DNA from 3 places in the Iodobacter ciconiae genome. Region 2 is predicted to be linked to each of the others. Evidence: predicted binding sites of a transcription regulator. Region 2 holds the regulator's gene; each other region holds the start of a gene.

Region 1 (10,339 bases), 1.6 Mb from region 2:
CGCCACCGGGTTTACCTGCACCGCACAATGTTTTGCTAATTTTGGCGCGATACTCCCAAACCACTGCCAGCATGGCACCCAGCTGAATAAAAATTTCGTAAACGTCACGCTTTTCCTTGCTCATAAAATTGAGCAAATCACCCGTTAAAATCAAATGGCCCGTGCTGGAAATCGGCAGAAACTCGGTAATCCCCTCAACCATGCCCATAATGAGCGACTTAAACAGCAAAACAATATCCATTAATAATCTGCCAATAACCTAAAAGAGACACGCATTATATCTGGGCAATCTTATCAACTGATTAAGATCTGGTATTTATTAGCAGAATTTACATCAAAACATACCGGCGCATTGTTTATAAAGGCGGATGAAACCCGCCAGACTTTGTTTTAACACCAAATCAAACTGGCAAATGCGCACGCAATTTGCTTGGCAGCCAGGCCAGGAGCGGCTCAAAATCGGTAGCATCCATCAAATTTTTTAGCGTGAGGCCCAGCTCGGTATCGCCTTCAATGCTTAAACGGCGCTGAAAAAACAACGTGTCTGGGTCTTCCAGACGGCGGGCCAGCACCAGATAATCGGCAAGGCTCGCGCTAAAAGTAACATCTGCTGTGCCAGTCCCACGCTTAAAGCGTCCATTCTGAAAAGACAACGTCAGGCCTCGACCAATATCCAGCACTTCCAGGCGAATATTTCGCCCGGCCAGCCAGGCAAAGTCTTCTTCCGGCCAAAGCTTGTTTTTAACCAGATTTAAGCTGCTCGCCAAGGCAATGGCCACCGGCGCTTCGGGTAGTTTAAATAAAACAAATTGCGGTAAGCGCTTCATACACATTCCTTTATGCCTGCTTCACCATGCCAATAACCGTTCACAATGCCCTGTGGATAAGCTGTTGAGAAGTCGTGGATAGCGTTGGGATAAGTTATTTTTTCGGCGTAAGCCACAACAAGCTCGCCCGTACCGGTGGATTGCGGGCTGATACGCAGGTAATCAATGCCCATCTGCGCCATTTGCGGCAACTCGGCATACAGCGATTGGCAGGCGGAAGACTGAGTCTGAATGCCGTTCAGACGCAAAAACCCCTGGCCTTCGCGGGTAGAAACCAGTTGCCCGTCCGCATGATCCAGGCAACGAAACTCACAAGCATCTTTGCTCAAGCCGTAATAGCGAGCAGTAAAGCAGCGGGCCGAAAACGCCAGCGGCAAATAGCCATGCACAAAGACTTCGGTTTCGATGGCACAGGTTTTCTCGGCCAAAATAGCGGCAATATCAGCCTGACTGCTTTCTAAAGAAGGCACCCAGCGCATTGCGCCCTGCGCCGCAAACCAATCCAGAGCTGCGCCGTTATAAATATTAAGATGCGGCCCGGCCACAAAGCGCATCCCCAGATCCCGCGCCACCTTCACCGCGCCTAAATCATTGGCCTCGATGCAGCCACCTGCCTCGGCCAGCTTTTTTAAGCTGGAAAGATCACTGGCAGACTCCAGCAGCGCCTGGGACGAAATCACCACTTCTTTACCCGCAGCACGCAAGCTCTGTACCACTTCCAGCCAATCGGCACTACGCAGCTCGTGGCGGCGCGAACAAACCACCTCACCCAGATAAATAACCTCCACCGGCCAACCCGCTGCCTCGGCATAAAAATCCAGCACCTGCTGCTTAGGCCAGTAATAAAGAATGGGGCCAAGAGAGAGTTTCATTGTTATTCCTAATGGGGCTGCTTTTAAAACCCCGTGTTTCGATACTTGTATGAAAGGGGCAAACCAAAAGCAATTTTTAAATATGACCGAGTATCGCCCCACATAAACCAGTCAGTTTGCTTGCAGCAAGCACCTAAAAACCTTAAAAACCACATTTTCTGCGTAGGGCTTAAATCCCCCTTGAAACACGCCGAAGCGAGGAACAAGCGAGCGGGGTTTCTTTGATGCCTGTCTGAGCGAAGCGAGTTCCGCAGCCGCCGCTCGATTGTCCGCAGATGAGGGGCCTTCGTGTTTCGCGGGGTCGCCTTCTTTGCTTACTTTCTTGGCGAAGCAAGAAAGTAGGTCCCACACGGGGGATTCCCGCACCTAATCACCGTGCCGCAGGCACTAAATAGACTGGATAGGCAAACCCAATAGTTATCTCCACGGCCTGCTATAAGCCCCCAGCGTTTGCTGATGCCCTTCGGACACTTTATCCAGCGTGGCTTGCCAGGCAGGTTTAACTGAATAACGCGGGTCGGCGCAGGCATCGATGGCCATGCGCAGGGTTTTAGTCACCTCGCCTACATAGGACGGGCTGCGCTGGCGGCCTTCTACCTTGATGGCGGCCACCCCGATGCGCATCAGCTCGGGCAAAATAGATAATGTATTCAAGCTGGTTGGCTCTTCCATGGCGTAATAAGTATCACCATCAACTTCAAAGCGCCCCTTGCATAGCGTGGGATAACCGGCAGGTTCACCCGCTTCGAAACGATCAATCAGTACACCATTTAAGCGCGCATCCATACGCTCACCCTGTTTATCCCAACGCACAAACTGCGCTGGGGAGCATACGCCATGGGTGTTTGGCGATTGTCCAGTAACATAGCTGGATAAAATACAGCGTCCTTCCGCCATCACACAGAGGCTGCCAAAGCCAAAGACTTCGATTTCTACCTGGGTGTTTTTAATGACGCACTCAATTTGCGGCAAAGTGAGCACGCGCGGCAATACGGCACGGCGCACGCCAAAACATTCGTGCGCTAAATTAATGGCTTCAAAATTAGTGGCAGAGCCTTGCACAGATAAGTGCAGATGCAAATGCGGATGAGTACGATGGGCATATTCCAACAGGCCAAGATCGGCCAAGATCACCGCATCAGCGCCCAGATCAGCCGCTTTATCAACCGAAGCCCGCCAGTCGGCAATTCGCCCCGGCTGAGCATAGGTATTAATCGCGATTAATACTTCACGCTGTTTGGCATGAGCATAGCGTACACCCTCGCCGAGCTGCGCATCGCTAAAATTAAGTCCGGCAAAATTTCTGGCATTGGTGGCATTTTTAAAACCAAGATAAACTGCATCAGCCCCATGATCGACGGCCATTTTCAACGCAGGCAAGCTACCCGCCGGACAAATAAGTTGGGGCAGGGCCATAAGCACCCCCGATGTATAAACAGAGGCAGCTTACAGAGAGGCAACAATGTATTTTTTAAGCTACATCAAATAAAATGCATAAACGTTGCGCAGAAAAAAGCGTGCGGCTGCAAAAAAGCAGCGACGCACGCACCGTACCCACACACAGAGTCCTTTCACAAAGCCCACACGCTTTATGACGACTTTTCAATCATAGTGCACTGCAATATATTTTGCCTTAACCAAGATCAATTTTGCTGTCATATACAAAATTCTCTTATAAAAAGTACAAGAGACACTGTTTACTGCATTTTGTAGGCATTTGCTTCGCACTGAGCAGAGCATAGTGTCATAATTCCCAACTAGCAGACATGCGGCAAAAACCCATGCTGCGGGACCTTCCGGCCGGAGCACAACCCCGGCAACGAAAACCAACAAACAAGGATGCTCAAAATGCAAATTGCAATGATTGGCCTCGGTAAAATGGGCAGCAATATGGCGCGCCGTTTGGCAGCTGGCGGAGCCACCGTATTTGGCTTTGACGTAAGCGCCGAAACAGGTAAGCAACTGGCCGCAGACCACGCCAATATCCGCAGCTTTGACTCCGTAGCTAGCCTGATTGCAGAGCTACCAAGCCCACGCGTAGTATGGATGATGCTGCCAGCAGGTGAAATCAGCGAAGCCATGTTTTCTGAGCTAACCACACTACTGGCACCAGGTGATTTAGTTATTGATGGCGCAAACGCCATGTATAAAGACTCACAACGCCATGCAAAAGAGCTGAATGCCAAAGGCTTTAAGTTTATGGATGCAGGCGTATCAGGCGGCGTATGGGGCCTGGCTAACGGCTACACCATCATGATTGGTGGCGAAAAAGACGCTTTTGCGATGGCTGAACCCTTTGTTAAAATCCTCGCCCCGGCATCAGATCGCGGCTGGATTCACGCAGGCCCAGCAGGTAGCGGCCACTACGTGAAGATGGTTCACAACGGCATTGAATACGGCATGATGCAGGCTTTTGCCGAAGGCTTTGCCCTTTTAGAAGCTAAAAAAGAGCTAAACCTTGATCTGGCTGAAGTCGCTGAAACATGGCGTCATGGCTCGGTAATCCGCTCCTGGCTGCTCGACTTAACCGCAGACACGCTGAAAAACGATACCAAACTCGACAACATCCAACCCTTCGTTCCCGATTCAGGCGAAGGCCGCTGGACCGTACTGGAAGCTGTAGAACTTGGCGTTCCTGCGCCGGTTATCGCAGCTTCATTATTCCAGCGCTACACCTCCCAGGGTAAAGGCGATTACGTTGCCAAATTGCTGTCTATGATGCGCAATGCCTTTGGCGGCCATCATGTAGCCAAGAAGTAACAGCTGCATCTGCCCCGGCCAGCAGTGCAATTTCTGAGCCTCCAAATAAGCCCCCCCTGCTTGCTGATATATCTGACATTAAAAACAAATGACCCAGAAACATTTAGCCAAAAAAAACCTGCCACAGCAGGTTTTTTTTGCTTGAAATATATTATTTCAAATCAAACTCGGTCGCATTGATGCCTAATTCATTGCAAATGGTCGCAACCATTTTCTTTTCATTGGCATCAAAATCACCATCTGCCGCACCAATCACGCAACAAACGCGGATCATTAATTTGCAGGCATCAGGATTATTTTTTAATTTAGAAATAATCTTTAATGCTTCTGCCTTACCGATTTCATAATCGAAATCAAATTTAGCGGCAATTTTATTAAAAGATTCAATCACATCAGATGAATCAAATACTTTTAATTCATCTGAATTGCTAATATAGCCCAGCATCTTGCGCTTTTCTTCCGGGCTAATTGAGCCATCACTGCTCGCCACCAAAGCACACCCGGCAATTACTGCATTTAAAAAATCTTTATTTTTAAATTTAGTCACTTCATTTGTCAGCATCGTACTGGCATCCTGACCCATTTTTTTGATCGAATCGAACAAACCCATTGTCTATCTCCTGATGCGATTAAGCAGATGATGCGGATAACTTCTGCTAATCAGATCATGGCTTAAGAAAATAGTTCAGAATATGCGGTGCCGATTAAAAAATAACTCACAACAAAACAGGTAAAACACATTAAATCAGCATTAAAAAAAGCCCGGTAGCCGTGAACGCAGGGCTTTTCAGAAGTAAAGGTGCAAAATTACTCAATACTTCCAGCAGCACGGGCCGCCGCCGCACGCAGCTTGTCTTTTTTGCTCATACGCACCCCCTTAATGCCGCCCGTATTTTCGACCACCGGCAGACTCGTCAGCCGGGCTTCAAAACCTGCAATCACTTCACGGCTCAGACGGATATTCAGGCGGGTTTCGATCAGGCGAAAATGCGCTTCGGTGGCGGCACTAATCAGGCTAATCGCAGTGCCACTCGCGCCATTTCGGCCGGTGCGACCAATGCGGTGGGTGTAATCCACTGGCGAGCGGGGCAAATCGTAATTCACCACAAAGGGCAACCCGTCGATGTCGATACCACGGCCAGCCAGATCGGTTGCTACAACCACTTGCAAGCTGCCCGACTTAAACTCGGCCAAGACCTGATTGCGGCGACCTTGGCTAAATTCCCCATGAAAAGGCGCGGCATTAATGCCCTTGGCGTACAACGTATTGGCCAGCTGCTCGCTGCCATGCTTGCTCGCCACAAACACCAGCATGCGCTGGTCTGCATTTTCTTTGATCAAATGCGCAAGCACATCGGCACGGCGCTCGGCATCCACAAAAATCGCCCGCTGCAAAATATCTGGCTGCGTTGTTTCAGTAGCGACAATCAGCACGCGCGTCGGATTATGTAAAATGCCTGTTGCCAGCGCAGTGACATCATCAGGAAAAGTCGCCGAGAAAAACAGACTCTGACGCTTAGCCGGTAACAGCGCCAAGATGCGCTTAATTTCGGCAGCAAAGCCCATATCCAGCAAACGATCGGCTTCATCAAGCACCAGAGTATTAAAAAACTCAGGCCGAACCGCATTCTTATCGATTAAATCCAGCAAGCGGCCAGGCGTTGCCACCAACACATCGACCCCACCACGCAGCTGCATCATTTGCGGATTAATCGCCACCCCGCCAAATACCGTCGCCAGCTTGATCGGCCTAGCCATATTGTTCTTACCCAAAACCGCCAGCAAGCCCTTGATCTCCTCCCCCGCCTGCACCGCCAGCTCACGCGTTGGCACCAGAATCAGTACCTTACTACTGCCAGCCAGCATAAGATGCAGCAGCGGCAGCACATAAGCAGCCGTTTTACCCGAGCCCGTGGCCGCCTGCGCCAAAACATCCTCCCCCCACAACACGGCAGGAATCACCTCCGCCTGAACGGGTGTTGGCTTGAGATAAGATTTTTTGCTGGCAGCTAGTAAAACGGCGGGTGACAGACCCAGAGCGGAAAAGGACATGATGGGCCTTAGATAATATTTCAGACGGGTGCGAAGTATAAGCGAGATGGGGGGAGCTGTCGCAGTACTGAGGGCGGGATACAATGCAGGATGGGCACGCACTTGTGCCCATCCTGAGGGATTAACTTAATATTCCCTGCATCTCATCCCAATTTTTAGCGCCCGCAGGGGCATTATTTTCAAATACCATAAAATAGCGAAAACCACGCCCAGCTAGCTTTTCCCATTCGGCGCCTAAAGCTATTTTGGCTGAAGAATCAGAGTTATCCCGGTCACCACCCTTGGTTTCTATCAACAACAGCCGGCCATTCTTTAAACGCACAATAAAATCAGGATAATGATGCTGCACTGGGCCATTGAGCATAAAACCCGTCTTGCCAAATGAATTACGGTGCCACCATGCGACATTGTCCAAACCCGCCAACAGCTCACTCATTTTATTTTCTAAGCTATTACCCCGCTCTTCTCGCAAATAAAGGGTGTTTTCACAAGGGGATAGCACTTGGGCCGGATGAATACTGGTCGGGAGAGCATGCTCTGGGCGTGTTTCAATCTCACCGCGTGCAATCCACTGTTGAAAACATTTCAACGACCACGCCGCCATTTCTTGTTTGATACGGGTCTTGATAGATTCCACATACGCTTGTTGTTGTTCCAACACATCGTCAAGCTGGCTGGATGTTAAGTTTTCCAAAATCTTCGCAATATAAGCCCGAATATCACTCTCTGCCAAAGGTGGTAATTTACCTACCCAATTCCCGACCAAGCCGCTAATTTGCCGCACTTTAGCTTCCTTATTCAGAGTGGATAAATAATCCTTTAGCTGGCGTATTTCCTGATCTTTCATCCGCACACGGGTGGCTTCGTAATCGTGCTCGCCCACTTTGACCAAATCAAGCTTGATTAAATCGCCATTTGTCGGTGTCAGCTTAAAATCCTGCACATTGCAATTGGCCAGTTTAAATTGCCGGCCAATCAAATGATCGCGCTCCAGCCAAATCCAACGATTCTCTTCGCCCTCAAGCAAAGAGCCTGCCACACACATAAAAAACTGTGGAATTTTTAACTCAGCAATTTCAGCAGCAAATTCAGCGCGTACAGGGTATTTCACTTGTTTCTCCAAGATTTCAGGCGCGATGCGCTCCACAGGCTGCGCCGCAATTTGGGCATTTAAATCTGCATTCGCTTGGCTGGCATAAGTTAAGGTCTGCCCCACTGAATCATGCAGATCAGCGGGCGCATTCACTTGGCTGGAGGGGGAATAGGGTAATGGGCGTGCCTCCGCACATAAACCTAATGCGCTTGGGGCTGAAAATAGATCTTCTGTATTTGTCGGCGGAGCGGGCTTGCTTGTATCTGGGGTATCAGGCGCAATCAGCGTATCGGGTGTGCGGTAATCTAAGCGGCTAAAACCGGCGCGATTTAATCCGGCGACGATTTTATCTAAGGTATTTGAGAACACGGCAGAAGCGGTCAGCACATAGCTCATATTCAAGGCCTCATGCCCATGCAGCCGTACTGCGGGCTGGCGCAAGATCCGCCCTAAAATTTGCTCAACATCTACTGGAGATGATCGATCCGCCAGCGTGGCCAAAATATAAGCAAACGGACAATCCCAGCCTTCTTTCAAAGCATTCACGGTAATCACAAAGCGAATCTGGCAATCACGCTCCGCTAGCGCTACGCCTTTAAGCTCATCAATTTTGGCGATTTTAATGGCAATTTGCTCAGCAGGAATGCCACGCGCCAGTAAATCGGCTTTGACCAACTCAAAGCTGCGGCTATCTTCGGCATTTTTTGGCTCGGCTTGCAGTAAGACGATAGGACGAATAAAAGTACCACCCGCCGCCGCTTCAAGCTGAGCTTGGGCTTCCAGGCGGGCGCGTAAATCAATTGCATGGGCAATCACGGCATCTTGATCTGGCAAATTTCGCACAATCACCGGCAGCTTCACCATATGCTGCTCGCGTAGCGCCATGGCCCCAACCGCGCTCACCAAATTTGCCCCGCTACGTGGCGTTGCCGTTAGCTCCAGCACCAGCGCGGGGTTTAAATGCCGCAGCATGTCATTGGATAAAGGCGTAGTCGCGTTATGGCTTTCATCCACGACGATAACGGGATTAAGGCTGGCCATGGCGGCCACCAAAGACGCCGGATCAATCGCCTCGTCGAGTGCCACGCCGTCAAATTCTGCCAATGCACCATTTTCCTGATACAGCTTACGATCGTCCTTGTTTTTGGCCCGCAGGCTGGCATATGTCAGCACCGCAATCACCACACCATCATGCGCATCATCGTAATCAAAACCGTTCAATAAACCGGCCTTATCTAATACCGTCACGCGGCCATTGAACAGGCGATTGAGCGCCACGCGGTAGGGGTGCTCTGGCTGCGTAAAAGCAGCAAGCACCTGATCATGAATAGAGCTGGATGGCACCAGCCACACACACAGCCGCGCATCACCCTGTCGCCGCTCCAGCGCATTAAAACAGGTTACCAAAGCGTGAATACCAATCAAGGTCTTGCCACCGGCTGTGGGCACTTTGGCGCAAATTTGCGGTGCACCATGCGCGGCAGTTTGAAACCCCGGCATTTGCAGCACGCCCTTGGACTCCCAGTGGGCGCGATACGCCAATACCGCATCTCCCGCCATCTGCCATTTAGCCAAATAGCCACGCAAATCGGCGATCACATCAGCTTGGTAAAGATTCAATTCCATTTATTCACGCTCATAAAAATTGCATATTTACCCAATGCACCCATGGGAAAATCAGCATCTACACAAGGTAAGGAGTCGTCTCCCCTTTGAAAAAGGGGGAAGCAAAGTCAACTGCATCACAACCTGGCAATATCACGCGGGATTTTTTTGAAGGTGATTTGGCTTTGCGCCATAAACTTTTCACCCAAGGTACACAGATCGGCGTAAATCACGCTGCGACCTTTAGCTACTTTTAATTTGGCCAATAGCTCAAAATCCAGCGTCATTACCTGATCGGCTGCATAGCAAAAATACAATGGCACCGTATTGTTAATACCCAGCCAATACGGCGATACGCTGCTATCGGGCGTAGTCAGCCCGGCGATGCTGAGGCCTTCTTGCCAAGCGATGTATTTACGGATTTCTGTGATCTCGGCCTTAGGGTTGAGGTGGCCAAATTCATCAAACAGCTTTTCACCCACGCTATAAAAATCAAATGCCCCTCCCAAACCCGCCACAGCTTTTGTGCCCTCGCCGTAGCCCGACATCACACGGCGCACCCGCTCGGCCGTAATGGTTTCGGCGTAATCCATGGTTTCAACCAGAATAAACTGCCGATTACCCCCGTCTTGGGCGTTGAGTTTGAGGACAGCGTGGGCTGTGGTGCCGGAACCGGCGAAGGAGTCGAGGACTATGGAGTTTTTGTCCGTCGCAATTTGAAGAATGCGCTCAATCAAGCGTGTTGGCTTTGGCGTATCAAATACAGCTTCTACGTCTAAAAAGATGTCTTTAACTTCTTTTTTTGCCTCTTGGCTATGACCCACTTCGTCATTACCCCACCAAGACCACGGTGTGACTCCTTCTGACTCAGAAAGAAAAGTTTTTCTCCGTGGCACCCCATCCCCATTTTTACCAAACCAAATACGATTTTCTGCGACTAATGAAGCAAAAACATCTTCAGTGTTTTTCCAACAATTTCCAGGTGGTGGCGTTACCACTCTGCCTGATGGAGTGTGAATTTCATACATTTGATTTGGTCTAAATCCTTGCGCTGAGTAATCGGATGATACCCATTTCCCTCGGGGATCAAGGTCAGGATTTTTATAAGCAGTAAGCTGTTTGCTAGGGTC
Region 2 (10,339 bases):
TTGCACAGCTCAAGATAGTCCCGCAGTGACATCTCTTCTTCACGTGTGCGCTCGTAACGTGCAGCAAAATTGTTAAAGACATCCATGACGCCTCTCCTCACCGTGTATGTCGTTCAGGCAGCGTGACGATTGCCACACCTCTGCACTCTTTATAGACATAGAGAAGTCAATTATTTCAAAAAATTACAACTACATTGCTGATAAATTTATGTTACTCATTTATCCTCAGAAAAGAGCCCAAAAAAAAGAGCCCAAAGGGCTCTATTAAACGTCATAAACAAATCAAGATTCACGTAAATCTGCAGAGAAAACAGTCGTTCGATTCCGCCCATTTTGCTTTGAGGCATATAGCGCCAAATCAGCTTCTTCAATCACCTGCTGTGGGTTACTGCAGCCAGAATGACACGCAGATACTCCCAGGCTGGCTGATATCTGAATTTTAGTTTCCCCAACCTGTACGGGTGATGAACACAATATTTCCCGAATACGCTCTGCGGCTATTTCCGCACCGGCTAAATCAGTTTGTGGTAACAAGAGCAAAAACTCTTCACCGCCATAGCGGCCAAATATATCGGTATCACGCAAAATAGTCAGCACACGTGAGGCAACCACCCGCAATACTTCATCCCCGGCAATATGCCCATACCGATCATTCACCAGCTTAAAGCGATCCAGATCAAATAAAATAACCGTGAAAAAAGCAGCCTGATAACGAGACATCCGCTCTAGCTCTTGAGTGAAGCGCATATCAAGATAGCGGCGATTATAAATTCCTGTTAAACCATCGCGGTTAGAAAACTCTTCAAGCTTTCCCATCGCATTTTGTAATAGGTTTTGGGCGATCGCATTATCAGTAACGTCAAACAAATTAACAATGACCGCATCTACTTCTCCCGATTCATTACGTACAGGCATAAAAGTAGTGTTTTGCTGCATAAAATCCATCCCCCCGGTAATAGGACGATGATATGAAAACTTAAATAAATAGGGTCTTTGCTCCCAAGAGGTAAAAGCAAAATTTTTTAATACAAAAACACTTTCAATTTTTTTACTTAACCATTTTTGTGGTAATTCAGGAAACAACTCAAATAAATTCGCACCAATCGCCTGCTCAGCACGAATACCGCTATGCTGAACCATAAAACGATTCCAAAGTAAAATACGATGACTCTTATCCAGCGAGAAAATACCAACATTCACTTCATTAACAATAAAATCACACAGTTTTTGTTGCATTATATTTTTTCCATAAACGCATCAATTGCCAGTTGCAATCGTAAAATAGACTCTTCCGGCATCAATGTAAGCAAATGGCAAGTAAAATCACGAATCTCTAAAGTAAAGTGAACTTCAACCAGCAGAGCATAATTCCAGGTAACTTGCTTGATATTGATAAGTTTATCAACCTCAACATTTTCTGCCATAATCGTCGGTGCCGAATAAACGAGGGATGCGCCTAATAAATCAGCCACGCCGTTTAAACAGGCCCCCACCAGCACATTACCGACATCCAAAAGTAATTCACGCTCTGAAGCTCGGTCAATAACACCATCATACCCCATCAAATCGGCAAGATTTCTACAACCATGCTGGTCATAAACCACCATGGCCTCCCCTGATAAAGAACCATTAAACGACTGACGAATTGCTGTTGCTGCATTTTTGGAGCCAATCATATTCAAAATATTACTGGACACGGAAGAAGCTTGGATAATATTAATACGAGGAACGGATAATTTAATAAAAGTATCTAGAATTTGAGCTAATTGCGCACCTGCACGACCCATTGCAATATTGGTAATTTCTTGCAGAGCATCCGTTTGCTCTTCAGTCAAGAACAATTCTTCATTCATAAAGCAATTCCATATTCACGCAAAATAATCTCAATATCAGAAGCTTTCACTGGTTTTTGAACAAAAGCCGCAGCCCCCAATTGCCGTACACGCTCACGTGCAAGTGGCTGAATATCTGCCGAGACTACTACTACATAGCTATTTAACCCCTCTTTTTGCAAGACTTCCAATACAGAATACCCATCCATTAACGGCATAGTTAAATCCAGAAACATCACATCGGCTTTGCCCTTGCGATATGCAGCCAGTGCTTCAATTCCATTACACGCATGAGTAATTTCAATATCCCAGTTAGCAGGCAAGGCTCTAATCAGCATTTTTCTGGCCATAGCTGAATCATCAACAACCAAAATGGGGGTAGGCATTTTTCTGGGAAATCCTTTTTTATAAACAGACACTACACCTAAAGCACACGAATTATTTTTAAAAAACATCAATGACTTCAATTTTTTATATCTATCGCGATCAAAACACTGATTTATATTCAAACAATAAGCTGAATCAATCTATAAAACCCCAACAGCATCAAACTACCACCAAAAAACCAGCGTAAATACTTATTTTTGAACAGATGCCGTAGCTGCTCAGAAAATACAGACATCAATAATAAATTGGGGAGAGTGCCTAAACCAAAAGACAGCATAATCAGCCCACCATGCCAAGGGCTAGCGCTTGCAAGAGCATTTAATGACGCGGTATAAACCAAACCACAGGGCAGCCACCCCCAGAGTGCGCCAACAATGAGCGTATCTGACCAACGTTTAACGGGTAAAAACAGCCTCATATAAGGCTGAATCTTACTCCATAACGGACGCCCTGCTTTTTCCAGAAAAAGAATCTGTGAAGACCAGCCTGCCATATAACTGCCCAATAAAATCAGCAGCAAATTAGCCAGGATAGATAAGCCACTCTTAACCCCCTGCAAGGCAAGCAGCACGGATAAAGAGCCGAGTAGCCCTGCAAGCATGCCAATCAGGCAATAGCCCAATAAGCGCCCAAAATTAAACCCAAAGTGGTAATGCCAACGGGCACCATCCGGAAGTTGCAAACTAAATGCAGCAACAATGCCACCACACATTCCGACACAATGCCCGCCGCCTAATAGACCAGCAAGAAATAATGCAAAAAGATCAAATTCAAGCATTCAATTTATATCAACTTAGAATAGCGCCCTGCAGGTGCGGCATGACGTAAATACCGGTCAAAAACCATTGCAATAGAACGAACCAGAAAACGCCCCTTCGCAGTAATCGTGATTGAATCATCCCTCAGCACAAGCAAACCATCGTCCTGATAGGGGGCAAGCAATTTCAACTCATCTGAAAAATAACTTTTAAAATCAATTAAATAAGATACTTCAACTGACCGAAAACCAAGTTCGAACTGGCACATAAGTGATTGAATTACCGAGCCACGTAAAAAATCATCGTGCCCCATTAACAAACCGCGATCAACAGGCAAGCGGTCCGCATCTAAATACTGATAATACGTATCTAAATCTTTTACATTTTGCGCAAAACAATTGGCGACTTTGCCAATTGCCGACACACCAAAAGCCATCAGGTCACAATCGGCGTGAGTAGAATAACCCTGGAAATTACGATGCAATTGCCCGCGTCTCTGAGCAATAGCCAAAGCATCATCAGGTAGGGAGAAATGATCCATGCCAATATATACATAACCTGCAGCCAGTAGCTGATTCACACTGCTTTGCAGAATATCGAGTTTACCCTCAGTTGAGGGTAATTGCCCAGCATCAATCCGTCTTTGCGGCATAAACCGTTCGGGCAAATGAGCATAACTATACAAGGCCAGCCGATCAGGCCGTAAGGTGAGCACCTTCTCTATAGTTTGATACATGCTGGCCTGGCTTTGATGTGGCAAACCATAGATAAGATCAATGCTTACCGATTTAAAACCATTTGCTCTGGCAGCATCAATCACAATACGCGTTTCTTCTTCACTTTGCACACGGTTAACCGCCTGCTGAACTTCTAAATTAAAATCCTGGATCCCTACGCTCATACGGTTAAAACCAATACTTCCTAGATGCGCTACTGTCGCTGCACTCACCTTGCGAGGGTCAATTTCAATCGAAAACTCACCGTCAGCCTTTAAATCGAAATGGGTGCGAATCCCCTCCATTAACCTGCTCAATTGCAAGTCATTCAAAAACGTAGGTGTCCCGCCGCCAAAATGCAACTGGGAAACCGTGCCACGCTTAGTTAATAATGCCGACTGTAACTTTACCTCTTTAAGGAGATAATCGAGGTATTGATCTGCTTTACTTTGATCCTTGGTGATCACTTTATTACAGGCGCAGTAATAGCAGATAGTATTGCAAAATGGCAGGTGAAAATACAGGGAAAGGGGCTTGATCCGAGTGCCCGGCTGTTGTTGCAGTACACTTTGCTCGTAAGTATGTGCATCCATTACAGCAAATCGATCCGCAGTGGGGTAGGATGTGTACCTTGGGCCTTTCCCATTGTGCTGGCTAATTAAATTTCGATCAAAATCAAGTGGCTGTAATACAGCAACATTATCCTGGAGCATCCTAGTTTCATCCTTTTTATTGTATCGGTGCAGCTTGCCCAGATTCATTTTTCATAACCTTGATCGATATCAAAGTCTACACAAGAAATTGTGCTTACTACGTGATATCGAGAACATGAATTGAAACGCCTCATGACAACGACATCTCACATCCCATTACGTGATCTTAGCCTTAAGCATCTTCGCCAAAGCTGTATCAATTGCAGCTTGCGTGAGTTATGCCTGCCGATCGGTCTTTCAGCGGAAGAAATGCGCGAGCTTGATGCCTTAATTACTCAAGCCAAACCCATCAAGCGGGGTGAGGCTCTCTACCGCGCTGGTGAGCCTTTTCGCTCCCTTTACGCGATCCGCCTGGGCTTTTTCAAAGCCAGTGTCATTTCAGAAGATGGCCGCGAACAGGTAACAGGTTTTCATATGGCAGGTGAGCTAATGGGCATGGATGCTATCAGCTCTGATCTGCACACTTGCGATGCCATTGCTCTGGAAGACAGCGAAGTTTGCGAGTTGCCCTTCTCTGATATGGAAGAATTAAGTCGCCGCATCCCGGTCTTGCAACATCATTTTTATAAACTCATGAGCCGTGAGATTGTCCGTGATCATGGCGTAATGTTGTTACTCGGCAACATGAAGGCAGAAGAGCGCATCGCCGCCTTCTTACTGAACCTGTCACAGCGTTTTGCAATTCGTGGCTATTCTGCCAGCAGTTTTCATTTACGGATGACACGGGAAGAAATCGGCAGTTATCTGGGATTAAAACTAGAAACCGTAAGCCGCTCACTTTCCAAGTTTCAAGAGAATGGCCTGATTAAAGTACAGAACCGCCTGATTGAAATTATTGACTCCGATGCGCTAAAGCAACTCATCAATAACAGCCAACAATAAGCCTCCCATGACCCTTTTAAATGGCCCAGTTCTGTTTTTAGCCCCTGCGGCCATTTTAGAGTCATTGCAATCCCGGCTTACTCCTTTACAACTACCACAACTCATGCTGCTCCCGCTCGATATGCAGGCAAAGATTCCTGCACTCGCCATAAAAGGTCTGCTTATTTCTGCCGGACATCAAAACTTAGAAGATTATTTACACTGTGCACGCTGGGCCGAAACACAAGGCTGGCATCATATTGATCTGTCCCTCACTGGAGAACCTCAGTATGCCACCCAGCTAGGCTGGATGATTGCAGCCAGTGGCACACAGGCCGCACTGAAAGTCGCCGCACCACTTATCGACGCTCTGGCACCAGCAGGACGCAATAGCTGGCTTCATGCCGGAGGTGCGGGTGCAGCAAGCTTTCTGGCGCTATTGCAACACGCTATGATGCAACCACTTATTGAGAGCTGGAAAATCATCTCCCCCGATGGCAAGCCCTCTTCTAAAGTAGATTTAAATGCATTCGCTAAATTACAGGCCACGCAATCACAGGAAATTGCCGCGCTTTGCAAAGCATATTCAGTATTAGCAAACAACAGAAGCCATCAAGCCTTCCATCATCAGCTTACCCTGTTTGATCTGGCTGAGAACCAGGAACCTGCTGCTGCGCTGGCCCAGCTATTAATACAACTTTTAAATTGCAAAAATCAACCATAAACAAATCAATATCTGTCCCATATAAACGCCAATCAAATAAGCTAAATCACAGGCATTCGCATACAAAATGCCCGCCCTATATAGAACGGGTGTGCTTTTAACTCGTACCACCACGACAAGTTACACCAAGCTCTGGCCTTTTTGCTGATTGGCGTTCTTCCCAAGGAAGCGGATAATGCCGAGTCTGCTTATTTTTGCTGTCTTGGATTTGTAAAACATGTCAATTCGATTCATATCCCGAATCAATCACTTATTGCAAACAGCCCGTTTAGCCTGGCTTTGCCCTGCGTTTATTTTGATCGCACTGTTAGGCTTTAACCGTCATATTGCCCTCGCCGCCTGGTTGTGCGCATTTTTTGCTTTAGAGCGAGCCTGGAAACAGCAAAAGCAGTCTGCAACTGAATACCTTGGTTTCACTGTTGCGCTCAGCACGTTAGCAGCAGGGCAAAGCTTATTAAGCTATTCAGCCATTTTATCAGCGCTCTTATTTGCCATTGGTTTGGGCTTGGGTGTTCCGCTTTGGCGCCAGGCCCCCTGGAGTGTCATTCTGGAAAAAACGGGCTTGGCGATAGAAACCGGTGCGAAAGCTATTATTGATAGTATCAAGGCCCAGTTTGATCCCGTGCATCTGGATGAAACTGAAGAGCCCGCAGAAGAGGATTGGGATGAATCTATTGGCTCTCCGGCGGTGTCTACTTTACCAGCAGTAAAAACACCAGAACACGATAGAGCCACGCCCACCGCCCCTGCCATGCCCATTGTGGCAAGACGCCCGGTAGTCAATCTGCTTAAATCTGCCTCTCTTAAATCTATTGAAACAACAACGCAAAACTCACAAGCTATTTGCCGGGAGGAGCTCTTCTCTCACCTTAAAAGCCAGCCTGCCACCACCGCTGCCCCCCCTTTGCCACTCATTGATTTACCGCAAATTAAACAGCACTTGCAAAGTGATCACAGGGTAAAACGCCATATCGAGCAGCCACCTCCTGCGGCGCCAGCGGCTTTACCCCTCATTGCCAGTGAAGAAATTCATCAGCGTTTACTGCATATTCATGGTAAAGCCCCCGAAGCTGCACCAGTGACTGGCCGCAGCCCCAAAACCAACAATAATATTAAATCCAGCCCGCGCCTATTTCAGCTAGAGACTAAACCCGAACCAGCTCCACGCATTGAGCCTACTTTAAATGAAGACCCACCAAGTGCTGCTACGAGACCAGCCCTTGCCAAGATACGGATCGAGCCTTCTGCTGAAACAACCTGGGAGCCCGGTGAAACCATCACCTTACAGCCCATTATTGAGTCTGAGGTGATCGAATCCACCATCTCCGAGCCCTTTCCAGAATTACCCGAGCCACGCCTTGAATTACCCAAAGCAAAAGTTGCCGCCTACCCGGTCGAGCCAATAACGGCTTCCCTTGAACAAGAACCCGTCGCAGGACTACAGCCTTCAGCCCCGCTTACCTGGTCCAAGCCTCCCGCTCCTGCACCATTACCTCCTGCAGAGCCTGTGCACTATAGCGACGACTTTATGCCAACGCTTAGCCTGCTACACCCGCCAGCCCCGGAAATTGAAACCATCAGCCAGGACGATTTGTTAGACCGTGGCATTCTAATTGAAGAAAAACTGGCCGAATTTCGGGTTAAAGCATCGGTATTGGATGCCTACGCAGGCCCGGTAATTACCCGTTACGAAATTGAACCCGCTGTTGGCGTGCGCGGCGCGCAAATTGTCAACCTAATGAAAGATATGGCGCGTGCGCTGGGCCTTGTTTCAATTCGGGTGGTGGAAACCATTCCGGGCAAAACCTGCATGGGGCTGGAATTACCCAATCCCACCCGGCAAATGATTCGCTTATCCGAAATATTATCCTCCGATGTTTATCAACAAAATCAAAGTAAGCTCACCATTGCGCTGGGTAAAGACATTACCGGCGCGCCGATTGTGACCGATCTGGCCAAAGCGCCACATATGCTGGTGGCAGGAACCACGGGCTCGGGTAAATCAGTCGGCGTAAACGCGATGATTTTATCCCTGCTGTATAAAGCCACACCCGAGGAAGTGCGCTTTATTATGGTCGACCCAAAGATGCTGGAATTATCGGTTTACGATGGCATCCCTCACCTGCTGGCACCGGTGGTCACCGACATGAAGCTGGCCGCCAATGCCTTGAACTGGTGCGTCGCTGAAATGGAAAAACGCTATCGCTTACTCAGCACCTTTGGTGTGCGCAATCTGGCTGGCTTTAACCAGAAGGTTCGTGAGGCCGAGCAACGTGGCGAGCGGCTGACCAATCCATTTTCATTAACACCAGACGAGCCGGAAGCCCTGGAGCATTTACCGTTTATTGTGGTGGTCGTCGACGAATTTGCCGATTTGATGATGGTAGCCGGCAAAAAAATTGAAGAGCTGATTGCCCGCCTGGCACAAAAGGCCAGAGCTGCAGGGATTCATCTGGTTCTGGCCACTCAACGCCCCTCGGTGGATGTGATTACGGGCTTAATTAAAGCTAATATCCCGACCCGCCTGGCGTTTCAGGTCTCCAGCAAGATTGATAGCCGCACTATTCTTGATCAGATGGGCGCAGAAGCGCTGCTCGGCCAAGGTGATATGCTATTCCTGCCGCCCGGCTCTGGCTACCCGCAGCGCATTCACGGTGCTTTTGTTGATGATAATGAAGTGCACCGGGTGGTAGAGCACCTCAAGCAATTTGGTGAACCGCGTTATATTGATGGCGTGCTAAATGGCGGGTTTGATGCAGAAGCCAGCGCCTCAAATATCAACAACAATAATGAAGGCAGCGAGAGCGATCCACTTTACGATGAAGCCGTGGCTTTGGTCCTCAAAAGCCGCCGCGCCTCCATCTCGGCCGTACAGCGCCAGCTTAGAATTGGCTATAACCGCGCGGCAAGACTGATCGATCAAATGGAAAACTCCGGCATCGTCAGCCAGATGGAAAGCAATGGCAACCGCACGGTCCTGGCACCGCCTGCGATGGAATCGTGATCATGCAGAAAACCGAATTCTGAGCCACGAATAACACAAAGGGCACGGAGGTTTACTGAGAAAACACAATAAGATCAAGCTTGAGCTTCTTTATGAGTAGTCATTCAAAATGCTGACAATCCGTTTTAACATTCCCGACACCGAAATGGAATTCACCGCCATTCGCGCTCAAGGCTCGGGCGGGCAAAATGTGAATAAGGTTTCAAGTGCGGTGCATTTACGCTTTAACATCACCGCCTCATCGCTTCCTCTGCCACTAAAAGAGCGCCTATTGGCGCTTGGGGACCAACGCATTAGTAAAGAAGGGGTGGTGGTCATTAAGGCGCAGCAATATCGCAGCCAGGAGCAAAACCGTGCGGATGGTATTTTACGTTTGTTTGAACTAATCGAAAGTGTCGCTACCGTCGCCACCCCGCGCAAAGCCACCCGCCCCACCAAAGGATCACAAACCAGACGGCTGGATAGCAAAAACAAGCGTGGAAACATTAAGGCACTAAGGGGCAGAGTAAGTGATTAAGTTAATTTAATAGAAAATACCCGAAGCATAACAATCAAGTATTGATCATCCTAAATAATAGAACCACTTTAATTTGCTGCCCTGGCATCTTTATTTGGCACAAAAAATATTATTTTAAACTTTGCACTGAATATAGGCACGTGGCCTGGATTTTGTATATCCATTTTGAGCTGCATAAGAAACAAGAGCATCACCTTTATCTTGCGATAAAGCCCCCTGCCATAGATCCACAACAATTGAACTTGACTCTCTGGCCCAATTTATTTTTTCATACGGCTTATACAATGTATTCGATAATAATGTAATTGTATGATTACAATCCGGCAGCTGACATGTATAAACGAAAAGCCCTGCTGCAGCTGCAATATTTTTCAACTTTAAAGCAGAAATTGATGCCATTTCTGCACATTGCCCCGGCATTCCCTCTGTTCCCAATACTTTTCTGGCTAAATCAATAATAAATCGATTATCAGATGACGCTTCTGATAATGAAAGGCCATACAGTTTTGCAAGCGCAACCCGGCGCTGACGAATAGCCACTCTATCCAACCCATAACTATATTGTATTACACCGTTTACATTTACAAACGGGCGATCACAGATCGTCACCTTAGGCAGATAAGGTGAAATTTCATTTTTCACTTTTTTAATTAAAGCAAAACGATTCTGCCTACTCACCCTTGGATAATTAAAAGGATTAAAGCCTACACATCCAAGCCCGGAAATTCCAAGCATATGCCCCCATCATTTGAAAGTATGATTACTTAAAATGAATATTACATAAATCGTTAAATCACTCTTTCATAAAACAACCATTCGGGCAACGC
Region 3 (10,339 bases), 760 kb from region 2:
TGATATGGTTCGTTATGCTGGTGCAGCCTATCTGGCCTGGATGGGATTCAAAATGCTGCTAGCAAAACCACAGGCAGGCAATAATGCGCCAATGGAAGCACCGTCTGGCCATATTTACAAGCAGGCACTGTCTATTTCGCTTGTAAATGTGAAAGCAATCTTATTTTTTATGGCATTTTTCCCCCAGTTTGTGGACCCGGCTTATGACCGGATTCCACTCACTTTTGCAATACTTGGCATGATCGTTCAAGCCGTAAGTTTGGCTTATCTGACCTTTTTAATCTTTGCTGGTGCAGGCCTTTCCAGGCGACTAGCAGGCAAACAGTGGCTGAGCCGTTGGCTGGCGCGCTTAACTGGTGTACTTTTTATCAGCTTTGGTGCGCGGCTTGCTCTTACTCACTAACCCTTGCCCCTTCTCCCCCTCTTGGAGCTCTCATGTCTGATGTTAAAAAAGCGGTTCTTGCCTACTCTGGTGGCCTAGATACCTCGGTAATCCTGAAGTGGTTGCAAGATACATATCAATGCGAAGTGGTGACATTTACCGCAGATCTGGGCCAGGGCGAAGAGCTTGAGCCCGCCCGCCAAAAAGCCGTACAGTTTGGCATCAAGCCAGAAAATATTTTTATTGATGATTTGCGCGAAGAGTTCGTGCGGGACTTTGTCTTCCCCATGTTCCGAGCAAATACCGTTTATGAAGGCGAATACCTGCTGGGCACGTCCATTGCCCGCCCGCTAATTGCCAAGCGCCAGATTGAGATTGCTAATCTAACCGGTGCAGATGCCGTCAGCCACGGAGCAACAGGTAAAGGCAATGATCAAGTCCGCTTCGAGCTGGGCTATTACGCTCTGCGCCCGGACATCAAAGTGATTGCACCATGGCGCGAATGGGATTTAAACAGCCGTGAAAAGCTGCTCGATTACGCCGAGAAACATGGCATGGATATCGCCAAGAAAAAAAATGGTGGCAGCCCTTACTCTATGGATGCCAATCTGCTACATATTTCTTACGAGGGCCAGGTACTGGAAAACCCGGCAGCCGAGCCCGAAGAAGACATGTGGCTCTGGTCGGTTAGCCCGGAGCAAGCCCCGGATGCAGCCGAGTACGTAGAGCTTGAATACGAAAAAGGCGATATTACCGGCATTAATGGCGTCAAAATGAGCCCGGCCACGGTATTGGCCACACTGAATAAACTCGGTGGCAAACACGGTATTGGCCGCCTTGATCTGGTTGAAAACCGCTTTGTTGGCATGAAAAGCCGTGGCTGCTACGAAACCCCCGGCGGTACGATTATGCTGAAAGCCCACCGCGCCATTGAATCCATTTGCCTTGACCGCGAAGTAGCTCACCTTAAAGACGAGCTGATGCCTAAATACGCCAGCCTGATTTACAACGGCTACTGGTGGGCACCAGAGCGCCTGATGCTGCAAAGCATGATTGACGCAAGCCAAAACCATGTAAATGGCTGGGTGCGCGTTAAACTCTACAAAGGCAATGTGATTGTGGTGGGGCGTGACTCCAAACAATCACTATTTGATGCCAACATTGCCACCTTTGAAGACGATGGCGGGGCTTATAATCAGGCAGATGCAGCAGGCTTTATTAAACTGAATGCATTACGTATGCGAATTGCCGCTAAATTACGCAAGTAAGCTTAAATCAGATGAAAACAAAGCCGGCTCGCTGCCGGCTTTGTGCGTAAAACAAAAGGAAACCATTATGCTTGAGGCACTTAAAAATATGTCAGAGGAAACATTCACCACGCTATCGGTGTCTATCCTCTGTACCGGCCTCATCATTTATATGGGCTTTATCATTTATCGATTAGCTGCAGATTCTAAAGCAGGAAAATATGGCTCCCTGGTTTTATTCTTTACACTGGGGTTTGGCGTATTCGGATTTATTGTAAAAACGATACTCACCGAACTCCTTCAAAAATAAAGAGAAATTTCTATGTCACAATTTGATAATGTATCAGTACTTAAGCAGGGCAATGTTTATTTTGAAGGCCTCTGCGTATCACACTGCCTTATTTTAGCCAGCGGTGAAAAAAAAACAGTCGGTGTTATTTTGCCATCAACACTTACTTTTAATACAGGCGCAGCAGAGATCATGGAAATCGTAGCGGGTCTTTGCCATGTAAAACAGGCCGGTGAACCCGAGGCGAGCACCTATACAGCAGGCCAAAGTTTTAATGTACCTGCCAACTCCAGCTTTACTATTGAAACACTGGAAACACTGCATTACGTTTGTCATTTTGCATAAACGACAAGAACCCGAAATAGATTTAATTCACTACTTACATAAAGGAGAAGCCTGTGCCTTCTTTCGATATTAGCTCCGAACTGGACATGGTTGCGCTTAAAAACGCAATTGATGCCGTAGATCGTGTTATCAACAATCGTTTTGACTTTAAAGGCACTAGCGCCAAAGTTGATTTAAACGAAAAAGATGAAACCATCACGCTCCATGGAGATTCAAACGCCCAGCTTGATCAGATTAAAGATATTTTATTTCCAGCGTTGGAAAAAAAAGAAGCCGACAGCAGTAAACGCCTGGAAAGTGGCGATATCCAAAAAGTTTCTGGCAATAAAGTAAAAATGGAAATGAAAATCAAAGCAGGTATTGATCAGGATTTAGCAAAAAAAATCATCAAACTTATTAAGGATGAAAAACTAAAAGTGCAAACAGCTATTCAGGGTGATACTGTACGGGTAACAGGTGCTAAACGCGATATACTGCAAGAAGTAATTGCATTAATGCGAAAATCAATTACTGATTTTCCATTACAATATCAAAACTTCCGCGACTAATACCTAAAACCGGGGTGGCAGTATTTCTGCCGCCCACACCATAAATGCCCCTCCTCCAAGCCGCTTTTATCAATCTGCTCACTACACTCTCTGGCCAGCAGATAAATAGCTCTTATCAAATAAAAATACACATGCTTTGAAGCTGAATATCATTCAGGAAAAATGGCCAGCCAGCTAAGTGGCCCAGATAACCATCAAACCTGTTAATAACAGCTAAGGGCATGACGTGGACAATATCGCCATTCAAAACCTGGCTATAAGCTCTACCGATCAATACTTCGTGATATTTATTAGCGGGCAAATTAACAGCAAAAAATTGAAGCACAGCGTATTTTCTTAACCGACAAAAAAACCTTACTCATTGACGGCCAGCAGTAGGCTGCTGTATCAGACAAAACACGAAAATATGCAGACAGAAATCCAGACAATCATTTTTATAATAAACAATTGCATAGGAAGCTTGATATGCATCAATACCTAAACATCGTATTTGTATTCATATAGCATCATATAAATACAAGGTAATCACCATGGAAAATACACCACTTCAAGCGCTGTTTACTTCTGATATCGGTTTATTAAGCCTGTTTACCATCCTCTTTATTTTAGGTATGGCTGTTTATATTTTTTTCTATGTTCGACGCAAAGTAATAGAAGACACTGCGGCACATTTAAAAACAATAAATAAAAAAACAAACACCCCGTAAGACCTTTAGCGAGCCCTAAAAAAAGGATCGCTTACCTTATAAGCGATCCTTTTAGTTTATTGAACGATAGTCACAACAAAAAATTCTTTATGCTCACCCTCGCGATTACCCCTCCACAAGACTGTGTCTCCCAGAGGCTCCTCTCCGATCGTCATTCGTAAGCCACAACTCTCAGCCTGGTGACCTTGCTGCAATACAATCCCCGCAAAATACTCAAATGATGCTAACGGAGCCGATGGAATATTTCGCCCATCAATGCATGTCTTTTGTCCTTGTATCGCATCACGCAAAGAATATGAAACACTGCGATAGCTTTTCTGTGCATCCAGCCATGGCTGCCATAAGCCGATAAGGACCCCCCAAATCAAAGTCACTCCACATGCCCAATTAGTCACTGCCAGCCGCCCTGGAGGACGTTTACGCGCAATAACAAAGCCCCAGATAACAGTCAGTGCAATTGCAAAAATAATTCCCGGCACATCCCATCGCTCTTGGTATGCCGGGCTAGCCTCACGCAGTGTTCTAGCCAGCCCGGCAGGCATGCCGGTATGCACGGCCAGCCAGCCCAACCAGAGCAGACCTGTAAATAGACCAAAGGTCATCAAACCAAACCAGTTTAGCGCCTGGGCCGCACCACGGCGTAAATCATCCACGCCGCTGGCAGCAAGAATAGACAATGGCAACAACACGATAAGTGCATGAGATTCACGTGTATCACCCGCCATCACAAACCAAAGTACATATACCAGTAGCAAAACACTAGGCAAAAGCATTTTGGGCTGAGTTAACTGCCGCCGATTTGCCCACAAGCCCCAAATTGCCAGAGGTAAAGCGGGCCAGGCAAACCACAACACAATTGAAGAAAAGAAACCGAACGCATGAAACGCTTTAAAATCAGCTAAACCACCAAACGGCCCCAGCGCATATTGATCAATCCATAAATCAAATACCGGTCGCGCATGCTGATAAAGATCGATCGGCCAGATGGCCCCCAGAGGTACTGCAATCACCAGGGCTGAAAGTAGGCTCACCCCAAATGAAGTATTGCGCCATGGCCTGAATAAAAACAGCAGCAATGCGGAGCTGAGCGCTAAAATAAATTCAGCCCAATTACCCCCTAAAAGTAATAGCAACCATGCCAAACCCAGCAATAAACCCGCACACAGGGGCTGGCGCAGAGCATAGGCCAACCCGAAAATATGCCAGGAAAACCCAGCTAAAACCAAAACCTGAGGGGAAAGATGATGTCCCCAGATAATCAAACCAATGCAGCCAATCAAGGTAATCACGGCAACACGGCCATTTCGGCGGCCATACAGCTCGCGCCCTGCTAAACCCAAGCCCCATAAAGCCAGCGCCATCCAGATGCCTGTCGTCAGACGGGCAGCATCATGCACTGCCATACCCAGCGTTTGCAAGGGCCATGCAAGCAGCGCTGCACACCAATAATATAGGGGCGCATGCTCCAAGTAAGGCTGGCCTGCAAACTGGGGTACAGACCAATATGCTCCTTGCATGAACTGCTGGATCACTGCGGCAGTTTCAATTTCGTCGGGCTTCCACGGATCATGGCCCACTAGGCCTGGTATTAACCAGACAAAACAAAGAAGCAGCAGCAGCCAGGGCTTCTCAGCCCCCGCAGCCAGCGGTTCACGTTCAAGAGGAGGAAGATAAGTCAGCATGGTATTTGCCTAAGGCTTACAAGAGCCCAATAGTAAATATCGAATTTTTAAAGACAGCTTTTAAATGCAAAAAAGGCAGCGCGCGGCTGCCTTTTTCAGATACTGCGCAGGGATAATTATTCCTTGCTGCCGTACATGCTGTATTTTTGACGGAACTTGTCGATACGACCGGCAGTGTCCACAATCTTTTGTTTGCCGGTGTAGAATGGGTGCGATTCCGAAGAAATATCCAGCTTAACCAATGGATATTCTTTGCCGTCAGTCCAAACGATTGTTTGTTTAGCAGTTAGAGTAGAACGGCTCATAAATGTGAAATCAGCAGCTACGTCTTGGAATACAACATCTTTATATTCTGGATGAATACCATCTTTCATTTTACTTCCCTTTACATTTAGCGTGCTGGGGTTGTGCCAACACTAGCCATAAAAACGAGATCATCGCATAAAAGCGCAATTTGAACAAGCTACGCTGTATGTGCTTATCGACGCATCGAATCAAAGAAATCCATATTATTCTTGGTGCCTTTGATTTTATCCAATAAGAATTCCATCGCATCCAGATCATCCATTGGATAAAGTAATTTGCGCAGAACCCATATTTTTTGCAATTGATCTTGCTGAATCAGCAATTCTTCACGGCGTGTGCCGGAACGATTTACATTTAATGCCGGATAAGTACGCTTTTCTGCCATACGGCGGTCAAGATGGATTTCATTATTACCCGTACCCTTGAATTCTTCGTAAATCACATCGTCCATACGACTACCGGTATCAACCAGCGCCGTAGCAATAATCGTTAAACTGCCGCCCTCTTCAATATTACGAGCCGCACCAAAGAAGCGCTTGGGGCGTTGCAATGCGTTTGCATCCACACCACCGGTTAAAACCTTGCCAGACGCAGGCACCACAGTATTGTAGGCACGAGCCAGGCGGGTAATCGAATCGAGCAGAATCACCACGTCTTTTTTGTGCTCAACAAGACGCTTGGCTTTTTCAATCACCATCTCCGCCACTTGTACGTGACGGGTTGCCGGCTCATCAAACGTAGAAGAAACCACCTCGCCCTTCACAGAGCGCTGCATTTCGGTTACTTCTTCAGGGCGCTCATCAATCAGAAGCACAATCAGCATTACTTCAGGGTGATTAGCACTAATTGCATGGGCAATATGCTGCAACATCACCGTCTTACCGGTTTTTGGCGGCGCAACTAACAGTGCGCGTTGGCCTTTACCGATAGGAGCGATCAGATCAATGATACGACCAGTTACATTCTCTTCGGCGCGGATATCACGCTCAAGATGTAAACGCTTATTGGGAAACAGTGGCGTTAAGTTTTCAAACAGAATTTTATGTTTAGCATTTTCTGGTGGCTCGCCATTGACCTTATCGACTTTAACCAGCGCAAAATAGCGCTCACCATCTTTGGGCGTACGAATTTCGCCATCAATAGTGTCACCGGTGTGCAAATTAAAGCGGCGAATCTGGCTAGGGCTGACATAAATATCATCAGGGCCAGCCAGGTAGGAAGTATCCGGGCTTCGCAGAAAACCAAAACCATCAGGTAGCACTTCCAGCGTACCATCGCCGTAAATGCTTTCACCTTTTTTAGCTTTTGTTTTCAAAATGGCAAAAACAAGATCTTGCTTACGCAGCCGGTTTGCACCGTCAATCTCGCAAGACGTAGCCATATCAACAAGTTCGGAAACATGGAGGTGTTTTAAATCAGACAGGTGCATAGGGAGGGCGCGCTTGAGTAAATCGGGAAGGGAAAACAGAAATTTTTTAATAATCCGGGCGGGCCGAAAAGAATATCCGGCGAGCCCAGTTGAATATCCATAAGCCTATATGGATTTACTCAGTGCTGTCAAATATTACTGTCAAGAAATGCAGTTAATTGCGATTTTGACAACGCACCAACTTTGGTGGCCTTTACTTCACCACCCACGAACAACATCAGTGTCGGAATACCACGAATGCCATATTTAGGAGGTGTCGCTTGGTTATCGTCGATATTGAGTTTTGTTACTTTCAAACGACCCGCATATTCCGCGCCGACTTCTTCCAGAATCGGAGTAATCATTTTGCACGGGCCGCACCATTCAGCCCAATAGTCAACCAAAACGGGGCCTTGCGCTTGCAATACTTCAGCATCGAACGTGGCATCTGTAACCTGTGCGATATGTTCACTCATCATTAAGTCTCCAGCATGGGGGTAATCAATTGACCTATCAAATCCTAGACGAAGGATAAAGCAGTCAGCAATGTTTTATTGATGTGGGCGTACGCTTATTTTTCAAGGCCATTGTACTAAAAAACTTACAATGCCGCGCTAACTGCCTCTTCTAAACGCTCAACCAGCGTCACTGTCATGCCTTCAATACTTTGCCTGGGGCGATTACCTTTAGGCACGATGGCATGGGTAAAACCCAGCTTGGCCGCCTCACGCAGGCGCTCCTGCCCCCGCTGCACCGGCCTCACCTCCCCCGCCAAGCCTACCTCACCAAATACAACCAATTTGTCGGGCAAAGGACGATTTTTTAAAGAAGACACAATCGCTAACAAAACAGCCAAATCTGCAGCAGGCTCGGCAATCCTCACGCCGCCCACCGCATTAATAAATACATCCTGATCAAATGCAGCAATGCCCGCGTGGCGGTGCAATACCGCCAGCAGCAGAGCCAGACGATTTTGCTCCACCCCTACTGCAAGACGCTTAGGCTGAGGGGAATGCGAATCATCAACCAGCGCCTGAATCTCTACCAGTAAAGGGCGAGTGCCCTCCTGCGTCACCAAAACACAGCTACCAGGCACAGGCTCTTTATGCTGGGACAGAAAGAGTGCAGACGGATTGGATACTTCGCGCAAACCTTTATCGGTCATTGCAAACACACCCAGCTCGTTAACAGCTCCAAACCGGTTTTTAATTGCTCGTATCAACCTAAAGCTGGAATGCGTATCCCCTTCAAAATAAAGCACCGCATCCACGATATGCTCCAGCACACGTGGCCCGGCAATTGCACCATCTTTTGTAACATGCCCTACCAGAAAAATAGTTGTGCCTGTGCGCTTGGCATAGCGCGTGAGCTGCGCGGCACATTCTCTCACCTGAGCCACGCTCCCCGGGGCAGAAGTGAGCGCCTCGGAATAAACAGTTTGAATCGAGTCGATTACAGCCACCTGCGGGCCCACTTTTTCGAGTGCGAGCAGAATTTTTTCCAAGCCGATTTCTGCATACAACGCTACTTTACCTGCAGGCAAGCCCAGACGTTTGGCACGCAAAGCAATTTGCTGCGGGGACTCTTCACCAGAGACATACAAAACCGGCCGCTCAGCCGCCAGCAAAGTCATGGCTTGCAGCAAAAGTGTTGATTTGCCGATTCCCGGATCCCCGCCAATCAGCACCACGCCGCCGGGCACCAAGCCGCCGCCCAGCACACGATCAAGCTCTGCCATGCCGGTAGCAATACGCGGGATTTCTGCGGCCTCTACATCGCTTAACTGGTGAATCGCACCATCGGCAGCCAAAGACTGAAAGCGAGTGGCAGGAGCCGTCTCCGCCGCGCCCTCCTGCAGGGTATTCCACTCACCACAGCCGGGGCATTGCCCTTGCCATTTAGGAGATGCAGAGCCACAAAGCTGACAAATAAAAGAAGATCGAATTTTAGCCATGGAGCGGATAATACAGGAGTCAGCCCAAAGCAGCTTGAGCCTTGTTCAGGAAGATTTGTATGCAGCCTAATCGAAAAACGGCCAGTAATGGCCGCTTTTCAATTAACTAATGTACTGAAACAGACTTAAGCCTTGCACTTGGGAAAAAGATTTTCTTGATGCCTCAAGCAAGGTTTGCGTTAAAGAAAAATCACTTAATGCAATTGAATAATCCAAATCCTGCAAATGTGACAATGTCTGCCCGTATTGCACTTTTAAATCACCATTCGTGTCCTGCACCGACTGAGTTTCAATCATCCTCGCCCCGAGATTTCCCTGGGAAGACAAAACATTTGTCAGCATATTGCTGGTGTTTTGCAAAACAGTATTGAGCTGGTTTTGAAAATTAGCCATGCCGGTAGGGCTGGTCTGATATGCATTTAGCGCGTCAGAAAAAACCTTCATAGTTTGAAAAATATCGCCATTACTGCGGCTAGGATCCACATTAAAAGAATCCATTACACCACTGGAAACCGGCCCGCTCGGAGTTGGACCAGTGCCAAGCGGCCCGATCACTACTGCAGGCTGCCCCGTCACATTCATCTTTATGCCATAATCCCAGGCGGCAACAGGGGGGACACCAACAGGATCGGTTGCCAGACTTTTAAACGCAATATCACCACCTGGTATATAAGCACGCGGGTAATTATTAAGTGTCCCAGGAATAACAGGCCTTGCCCCCGCAGTGTAATCGTGGCCATCAACAATTGATTTATTAAAATTCGGGTTAGCCGTCACCCCATCGGTTAACAAAGCCTGATTATCAATAATATCGTAAGCAATCACAGGCTTGCCGGGTTTAGCCGGATCATCAACCGATTGAAATTCAATTTTAAATTTCTGTGAATGAGCCGGATCGTTCCATTTGGTAATATCCACCACCTCACCCGGGCTAATCACCCCGCTTCCCGAGTTGCCGGGAGCCACGGCATTTGCAGAGTTCACAAAATTGCCATTACCAGTGCGCCCTGCCTGAAAGATCTGATAACCCGATTCTGATACCGGAATTTGCCTGGACCCCGATATCTGCATTTGACGCTGGCCATCGTCGCCAGAGTAAATCACATTGCCAAAAGATGTTTCACTAAAGGGCTGGGTAGAACCTTTAAACCCGGAAAACAGATACGCACCCACACCATCTGTTGCATTGGCAAGACTCATCATCTCCTTGTACTGCCCTTGCAACTCAGAATCGAGTAACTTTTTTTCTGCCAATGTCTGGGAAGGATTCCCTGCTTTCACTGCCAGTGAATAAATATCATGTAAAAGATCCGAGACCTGCTGCAAGGTTGACTCAGAAAGACGCATTGCAGAATCTGCCGTCTGGCTATTAACGGCATACTGTTTATTCAACTCTTGCGCCTGAGTAATATCCAATACTTTTGCAGATGAAATAGGATCATCTGCAGGGGTCAAAACACGACGCCCCGTC

Evidence for each region. Region 2 encodes FNR, which switches genes on or off when oxygen is low (the NO sensors DNR and NnrR bind a similar motif). Its sites were predicted from a motif close to TTGATNNNNATCAA; they were not measured.
Region 1: ubiU (ubiquinone anaerobic biosynthesis protein UbiU) is a predicted target of FNR. The motif match lies at 3,171-3,184, and genes of this name have one in related genera.
Region 3: EJO50_RS03770 (DUF3149 domain-containing protein) is a predicted target of FNR. The motif match lies at 3,272-3,285, and genes of this name have one in related genera.

Annotation. Positions count from the first base shown of each region.
Region 1 covers NZ_CP034433.1:3,186,540-3,196,878, reverse strand. The annotation lists gene EJO50_RS14015 (undecaprenyl-diphosphate phosphatase) at 1-241, opposite strand, end outside; gene ubiT (ubiquinone anaerobic biosynthesis accessory factor UbiT) at 402-827, opposite strand; gene EJO50_RS14005 (U32 family peptidase) at 824-1,699, opposite strand; gene ubiU (ubiquinone anaerobic biosynthesis protein UbiU) at 2,117-3,115, opposite strand; gene gnd (phosphogluconate dehydrogenase (NAD(+)-dependent, decarboxylating)) at 3,548-4,459, shown strand; gene EJO50_RS13990 (tellurite resistance TerB family protein) at 4,611-5,069, opposite strand; gene EJO50_RS13985 (DEAD/DEAH box helicase) at 5,267-6,511, opposite strand; gene EJO50_RS13980 (DEAD/DEAH box helicase) at 6,633-9,230, opposite strand; gene EJO50_RS13975 (site-specific DNA-methyltransferase) at 9,347-10,237, opposite strand.
Region 2 covers NZ_CP034433.1:1,602,155-1,612,493, forward strand. The annotation lists gene EJO50_RS07000 (PrkA family serine protein kinase) at 1-86, opposite strand, end outside; gene EJO50_RS07005 (GGDEF domain-containing protein) at 283-1,236, opposite strand; gene EJO50_RS07010 (chemotaxis protein CheC) at 1,236-1,853, opposite strand; gene EJO50_RS07015 (response regulator) at 1,850-2,218, opposite strand; gene EJO50_RS07020 (sulfite exporter TauE/SafE family protein) at 2,338-2,997, opposite strand; gene hemN (oxygen-independent coproporphyrinogen III oxidase) at 3,003-4,406, opposite strand; gene fnr (fumarate/nitrate reduction transcriptional regulator Fnr) at 4,539-5,288, shown strand; gene EJO50_RS07035 (hypothetical protein) at 5,296-5,991, shown strand; gene EJO50_RS07040 (DNA translocase FtsK) at 6,209-8,995, shown strand; gene arfB (alternative ribosome rescue aminoacyl-tRNA hydrolase ArfB) at 9,105-9,512, shown strand; gene EJO50_RS07050 (hypothetical protein) at 9,627-10,247, opposite strand.
Region 3 covers NZ_CP034433.1:840,545-850,883, reverse strand. The annotation lists gene leuE (leucine efflux protein LeuE) at 1-403, shown strand, start outside; gene EJO50_RS03790 (argininosuccinate synthase) at 436-1,650, shown strand; gene EJO50_RS03785 (DUF2788 domain-containing protein) at 1,718-1,939, shown strand; gene ppnP (pyrimidine/purine nucleoside phosphorylase) at 1,952-2,263, shown strand; gene EJO50_RS03775 (YajQ family cyclic di-GMP-binding protein) at 2,317-2,811, shown strand; gene EJO50_RS03770 (DUF3149 domain-containing protein) at 3,342-3,518, shown strand; gene EJO50_RS03765 (ArnT family glycosyltransferase) at 3,575-5,200, opposite strand; gene EJO50_RS03760 (type B 50S ribosomal protein L31) at 5,317-5,574, opposite strand; gene rho (transcription termination factor Rho) at 5,679-6,935, opposite strand; gene trxA (thioredoxin TrxA) at 7,064-7,393, opposite strand; gene radA (DNA repair protein RadA) at 7,516-8,868, opposite strand; gene flgL (flagellar hook-associated protein FlgL) at 8,971-10,339, opposite strand, start outside.